Linked DNA regions of Prochlorococcus marinus XMU1402. The protein of the gene in region 1 binds, or shares a complex with, the protein of each later gene. Links are inferred from orthologs where the notes say so. Each region holds a gene or a part of one and is shown in the gene's direction. Other genes may lie near its edges. The genes, in order: rodA and mrdA.

Evidence for each region.
Region 2: the proteins of rodA (region 1) and mrdA are in contact, whole or in part, in a crystal structure (PDB 6PL5), measured with the Thermus thermophilus proteins. The link is inferred for Prochlorococcus marinus XMU1402 from one-to-one orthologs. Residues at the interface, in WP_223903423.1 of Thermus thermophilus: Phe161, Val165, Phe168, Val169, Leu172, Pro198, Tyr199, Glu202, Tyr211, Arg212, Asp213, Gln220, Val221, Gln223, Ser224, Ile226, Ala227, Ile228, Gly229, Ser230, Gly266, Phe267, Val270, Leu274, Tyr277, Gly278, Leu281, Phe285, Leu289, Arg297; in WP_223903432.1 of Thermus thermophilus: Arg4, Ile5, His6, Leu8, Ala9, Phe12, Ala15, Leu16, Leu19, Gly20, Arg22, Ala23, Trp24, Leu26, Gln27, Val28, Tyr31, Tyr34, Leu36, Leu43, Thr45, Asp47, Lys156, Gln157, Gly158, Ser160, Val184, Leu201, Glu202.

Annotation. Positions count from the first base shown.
Region 1 is NZ_JAAORD010000002.1:483,411-486,537, reverse strand. What follows is about bases 88-2,880. They hold rodA (rod shape-determining protein RodA), read left to right. Parts: upstream 88-746; coding sequence 747-2,015; downstream 2,016-2,880. Other genes in these bases: HA141_RS08895 (sensor histidine kinase), read left to right, coding at 2,015-2,880; HA141_RS08905 (Mrp/NBP35 family ATP-binding protein), read left to right, coding at 88-743. Outside these bases: more of HA141_RS08905, read left to right, coding at 1-87; more of HA141_RS08895, read left to right, coding at 2,881-3,127. UniProt on the Escherichia coli protein: Peptidoglycan polymerase that is essential for cell wall elongation. Also required for the maintenance of the rod cell shape. Functions probably in conjunction with the penicillin-binding protein 2 (mrdA).
Region 2 is NZ_JAAORD010000001.1:39,847-43,087, forward strand. Bases 58-2,964 are described here. They hold mrdA (penicillin-binding protein 2), read left to right. Parts: upstream 58-569; coding sequence 570-2,360; downstream 2,361-2,964. Other genes in these bases: HA141_RS00200 (hypothetical protein), read left to right, coding at 58-305; HA141_RS00205 (hypothetical protein), read left to right, coding at 415-558; HA141_RS00215 (NAD(P)H-dependent oxidoreductase), read right to left, coding at 2,383-2,907; HA141_RS00220 (diflavin flavoprotein), read right to left, coding at 2,926-2,964. Outside these bases: more of HA141_RS00200, read left to right, coding at 1-57; more of HA141_RS00220, read right to left, coding at 2,965-3,241. UniProt on the Escherichia coli protein: Catalyzes cross-linking of the peptidoglycan cell wall. Responsible for the determination of the rod shape of the cell. Is probably required for lateral peptidoglycan synthesis and maintenance of the correct diameter during lateral and centripetal growth.

The DNA of each region.
Region 1 (3,127 bases):
GTAAAGGTGGAGTGGGAAAGAGTACCATTGCAGTTAATCTAGCTTGTTCTCTAGCTAAATTAGGCTTAAAAACTGGTTTGTTGGATTCGGATATATATGGACCTAATACTCCCTCAATGATGGGAGTTGCAGAACAGAATCCAAAGGTTACAGAAGGTAGTGGCAGTGATCAAAGGTTGATTCCAATAAATAAATATGGAATTTCATTGGTATCAATGGGTTTCCTCATAGAAGAAGGTCAGCCAGTTATATGGAGAGGACCAATGCTTAATAGTATTATTCGACAATTTTTGTACCAAGTTGAATGGAATAATCTTGATTTTTTGGTTATTGATTTGCCTCCAGGCACAGGAGATGCACAAATATCCCTTTCTCAATCTGTTCCTATTTCTGGAGCTATTGTTGTAACTACTCCTCAACAAGTATCTTTGCAAGATGCAAGGAGGGGGTTAGCAATGTTCAAACAACTCGGAGTGCCTTTACTAGGAATTGTAGAAAACATGTCAGTATTTATTCCGCCGGATATGCCAAGTAAAAAATATGAAATTTTTGGTAAAGGTGGTGGACAAACATTAGCTAAAGAAAATGATTTACCATTATTAGCCCAAATTCCTATTGAAATTCCTCTCGTTGATGAAAGTAATAAAGGTGTGCCAATCTCAATAAGCCAGCCTAATAGAGAAAGTTCTATTGCATTTGGTAATTTAGCTAAATTAATTAAGAATCAATTTGTTAATAGATAATTGATGTTTAGGAGAATTTCTTTATTAAATAAGAGAGGATTTTTATCAAAAAAAGACAACTTTAATAGAGGTTTATTATTTTCTCCACTACTTTTAATTCCTTTGTTTTTAGTTATTGTTTCAGGTTTATTAATAAAAAGTGTTCAGGAAAGTTTAATTGTATCGAATTATTTAAGTCATATCCTTACTGGTTTTCTAGGTTATTTTTTAGCATTTTTTATTTCTTATATACCTTTAGAGAGAATTAGAAAATATTTAGTTCCATTCTATTTGTTTACTTTAGTATCCTTATTACTAATTTATTTTTTTGGGATCTCAGTTTCTGGAGCTCAAAGATGGCTAAACTTGGGTATCTTTTCTTTTCAGCCTTCAGAAGTAGCTAAACTAAGTACTGTATTAACTCTCGCTTTAGTACTCGACAAAAAATTAGTCTTAACAACAAGAGATTTAATATTGCCTCTCTTAGTAGTAATAATTCCTTGGTTATTAATTTTCTTTCAACCTGACTTAGGTACCTCTTTAGTTTTACTAGTTTTGACAAGTGTGATGCTTTATTGGTCACAAATGCCCATAGAGTGGATTTTGATATTAATGTTTTGTATTTTCACTTCTATATTATATTTAACCTTACCAACTCTTCTTATTTTCTGGATTCCAGTTATAGGGTATCTTGCTTATAGATCTTCGAGAAAGAAAATTATTTTTTCTGCTCTGGCTATTTCGTTTCATTTATTAGTGGCAAAATTGACACCATTTTTATGGGAATATGGCTTAAAAGAATACCAAAAAGATAGATTAGTTTTATTTTTAGATCCAAATAGAGATCCATTAGGTGGCGGATATCATTTGATTCAGAGTCAAATTGCAATTGGTTCTGGAGGATTATTTGGTACTGGTTTGCTAAGAGGTAAGCTGACTAATTTGCAATTTATACCAGAACAACATACTGATTTTATATTCAGCGCTTTAGGAGAAGAATTGGGTTTTGTTGGGTGCATAATAGTTCTATTCTTGTTCTTTTTTTTGATTAAAAATCTTATTAATACTGCAACAAATGCTAGGACTAACTTTGAATCTCTAATTGTTATTGGAATAGCCTCAACTTTTTTATTCCAAATAATTATTAATTTATTTATGACTATTGGGTTAGGACCAGTTACTGGAATTCCTCTTCCTTTTATGAGCTATGGTCGAACTTCATTGGTTACGAATTTTATATCAATTGGATTTGTTTTATCTATATTGAAACGTTCTAGATCATTAAGAAGTTGATGAAATCACAAACAACTATAAAAAAAATTCAAGACCTTTTGCTTGAAGAAGTTCAAACTACATATGTGGATGATGATACATCTAGAAGAATGTGGTGGGCTTCTTTAGAAATTATTCAAAAAGATTTCTTATCTCAGAATTATAAACATGGGGGGATTTGGGTTGCCTCCCCTTTGCCAGCTTTTAATGATAAAAAATTTTTAAATAAACTTCATGGATGGCTTTGGTCTCCTGAGGGCTTTCCATACTTTCAAAATGAGAATGCAGGTTTTTTACCAGTAAACAATTCAGAAAAGATAAAAAAAGATTTCGATTTAGTTAGTAACTATAAAGTCTTAAATCTTAGTCAAGAAGATGGTTTTGAACCTTTTTTGATGATAATCACCCCAAATTTTCAGTGTATATTATCGATTGTAGGAGAAAAAGATAAGAAAATTTTACTAATGAAGTGTGATGAAGAAAGTCTAAAACTATCAATTGAATTAATGCATGCAAAATTAAATCAAGAAAATTTTGAGGAAGGAGTAAAATTTCGTAATGCAATTAATAATTTAGGAAACCTTAATATTAATAATCAATTTGAAAAATTATTTTGGCCAATATTGTCGGCAAAATTAGCAACTATTACGCCAAATCACAATATTCTTAATTCTGGTAAAAATGATAGAAAAAATGAACAAATAACTGAAGCAAAATTATTACGTGCAATATCTCATGAAGTAAGAACGCCTTTGGCAACAATAAGAACCCTAATAAGTTCTACTTTAAAAAAATATAAGATGGACCAATCAATGAAAAATCGTTTAATTCAAATAGAAAGTGAATGTAATGAACAAATTGATAGGTTTGGTTTAATCTTTGATGCAGCAGAATTAGTTAGTAATGAAGTTCCGTCATTAAATAATTTGGCAAAAATTAATTTAGCCGAAATTTTTAAAAAGCTTGCACCTTTATGGAATGAACAATTAAATCGACGCGGGATTTCTCTTAAGATTGATATCCCCAATCAACTTCCAGAAATTATGAGTGATTCTGAAAAATTAGAATTAATGTTAAGAGGATTAATTGATAAAAATACTAGAGGATTAAAAGAAGGTAGTACATTGATTTTA
Region 2 (3,241 bases), on another replicon or contig:
TTAGTTCTGGACAATTATTAGAAGTGGAGAGAAAAATGGCGATTATAAAAAAGATTCCTTTTGAAAAGTGGGTAACAAAATCTTTCGCCAAAAAAGCGAGATTATTAGAAAATGAAAAAAGAAAATTTCAAAGAGAAAGATTTTTTAGTAGCTGGAGGGAATGGTTTAGTCTTGTGAATACTCAACAAGCAATTTTGCCGCTAATCGTCACAATATTTATTTCTTCATTTATCGGATGGTCTCTTGGAATATCAAAAAATAGTTGTAATCCTTATTTTGAACAAAATATAGATCAATTAAATTAATTTGTTTTTGATAATTTTTAAGTATCAAAGTTAATATAATTTTTGAAAAAATAATTTTTTTATTTAAAATTACATTAGTTGGAATAATTACTTAAGAAGTATGAGTTTTATGAGTGAAAATTTGAATTCAAATGATATTGAAAATGATGAATTGAATCTTACTAATGAAGAAAGTGATTATAAAGATTTAATTACTAGACTTAATGAGATAAAATCAACTATTGGTTTATTAGAAAAAATAATATTTAAATAAGTTTTATATTTTTGATTAATACAAGTTCTAATAAAAAACTTACTTCGTTAAAGAGACAACCTTTAGTCTTAATTATTTTTTCTTCTATTTCGTTTTTATTAATTTTATTTAGGTTAATTTTTTTACAACTTTTAAATTATGAATCTTTTAAGAAGATGTCAGATGAAAATAGGATAAGACTTATTGCTTCACAGCCAATACGCGGAAGAATACTAGATAAAAATAGTAATGTTTTAGCAGATAGTAGAATTAAATATTCTTTAATAATAAAGCCTCAAGCCCTGAATAAAGGCAATTGGCAAAAACATAAATCAAGCATTTCTAATTTGTTAAATATTGACAGTAATGTAATTCAAAAAAAATATTCTGATGGTCTAAAAAATCAAAAACTTTCAGTTACTATTCTTGATGATTTAAGTGAAGATCAATTAATAAAATTTAAGGAAAATGAAGATAATTTAATTAGTTTTGAAATAGCTACCAAATTAATTAGAAATTATCCTTACAAATCTCTTGCTGCCCATGTAATTGGTTATACTCAGCCAATTACTGAATCAGAATATAAATTCCTATCTAATAAGGGTTATAAATTAAATGACTTAATAGGAAGAACAGGAATTGAATATGTTTACGAAGATTTTATAAGAGGTGAATGGGGTGGAGAAATGGTTGAAGTAAATTCATTAGGAAAATTTCAAAGATCATTGGGGATAAGACCTCCAGTACAAGGTAATGATATTCAACTAACAATTGACCTTGATCTGCAATTAGTTGCTGAGGAAGTCCTTAAAGATAAGAAAGCTGGAGCGATAATAGTGATGGATCCAAGAGATGGTGCAATAAGAGCGATGGCAAGTAGGCCTAATTTTGATTTGAATTTTTTTTCAAAGGATTTTAAGCCTGAAAAAGAATACAATAAAATATTTAATTCTCCTGCAAAACCTCTATTTAATAGAGCATTAAATCCTTATGACCCAGGAAGTGTTTGGAAGATTGTAACTGCTTTAGCCGGCTTGGAAAGTGGAAAATTTCCTAGAGATACAATTTTAGATACGAAACCATGTATAACATATGGGAGTCAATGTTTTAGAGAGCACAATGATTTAGGCTTTGGAGTGATAGGTTATGAAGATGCTTTAAGAGTTTCTAGTAATACATTTTTTTATCAAGTAGGTTATGGAGTAGGAGTTGATGAAATTCATAAGGTCTCAAAAAAACTTGGTTTTCATTCTTTATCTGGAATTGAAATTTCTGAACAAGAAAATATAGGATTAGTAGCTAGTAGTGAATGGGCTAAAGAAGGTAGAGGATGGGGACAACCAGGAAGAACCCCTTGGGTTCCAGAAGATATTGCGAGTATGTCTATTGGACAATTTGTAGTTCAAGTTACCCCTATTCAAATAGCTAGAGCATATGCTGCAATTGCAAATGGAGGTTATCTAGTTACTCCCTATTTAGTTAAAAAAGAGCAAGAAAATTTTTCACATAAAAAACCTATTAAAATCGATATTGATTCAAATAATATTCAGTTGATAAAAAATGGTCTCAGGAAAGTAGTAGAGTCTGGCACAGGAGTATCAATTAATTATGGAGTTGCAAATTTACCTCCAGTTTCAGGTAAAACTGGAACCGCTGAAGATGGTGAAGGTGGCTTAGATCATGCTTGGTTCGTTTGCTTTACTCCCTCTGAAAAAAGCGAATTACTTGTAGTTGCTTTTGCACAAAATACTCCTGGTGGGGGATCTGTTCATGCACTTCCTATGGCTAGAGAAATTTTGAAAGTTTGGAATGAAAAACAATGAAATTTTATTAGGTTTTAAAAGTTTATGTTTTTAATTTTTTCATTTGTAAAAGTCTTTGAATAATATCTTCAATAGTTTTTGTATCTATAGGTTTACTATATGAGGACAAAAGTTGTCTCCCTAATACTTGACTTCCTAAATGCACTAATTGAATGCGTAATGAGGTCAGCAGTTCTAACCCTATGCCACCAGAAAATGTTGCAATTGCAATCGGTTGACCGTTAAATAAATTCCTAAAGTCATCTCCCGAAATAGAAAGCCATGCTATGAAGTTGGAGAGAATGGGAGGTATAGATCCATTATATTCAGGCGCACAAATCACCCACCTTTCAATCTTGAAAAGCTTTGTTTTTAATTCTTTTATTTCATTTGGAATATTTTCTTTGCTGTGAATTCTTGGATTAAATAATGGAATATCAAGAGTGGTAAGATCTAAAATTTCAGAACTTATTTTAAGTTCATTACTTTTTTCAAGAAATTTTTCAGAAAGTTCTAGATTTTTACCACAACTAGCCGTAATGATTATTAGATCTTTTGTTTCAGTCATAAATTTAGATACATAAATTTAATAGTTAGCACCTGTTTTGCGGTGATGAACTGCCGTTAGACTATCGGATTTTAGTATATTACCGTGTAGTACTTCGGCGTAAATTACCCAGTGATCTCCACACTCCATTCTCTCTTTTACAGAAGCATCTAACCATGCTAGCGATTCAGGAATGATTATCTGTTCATTAGGAGTAAATTCAATATTTATTCCTTCAAATCTATCTTCTCCAGGTGCAAAGGGCTTTGTGAATCTTTTCAAAGGTTCTTTAAAATCTTTTTCACTAAGAATATTTAATGCGAATGAATCTCCTATTTGCAGAAGAGACTCTACC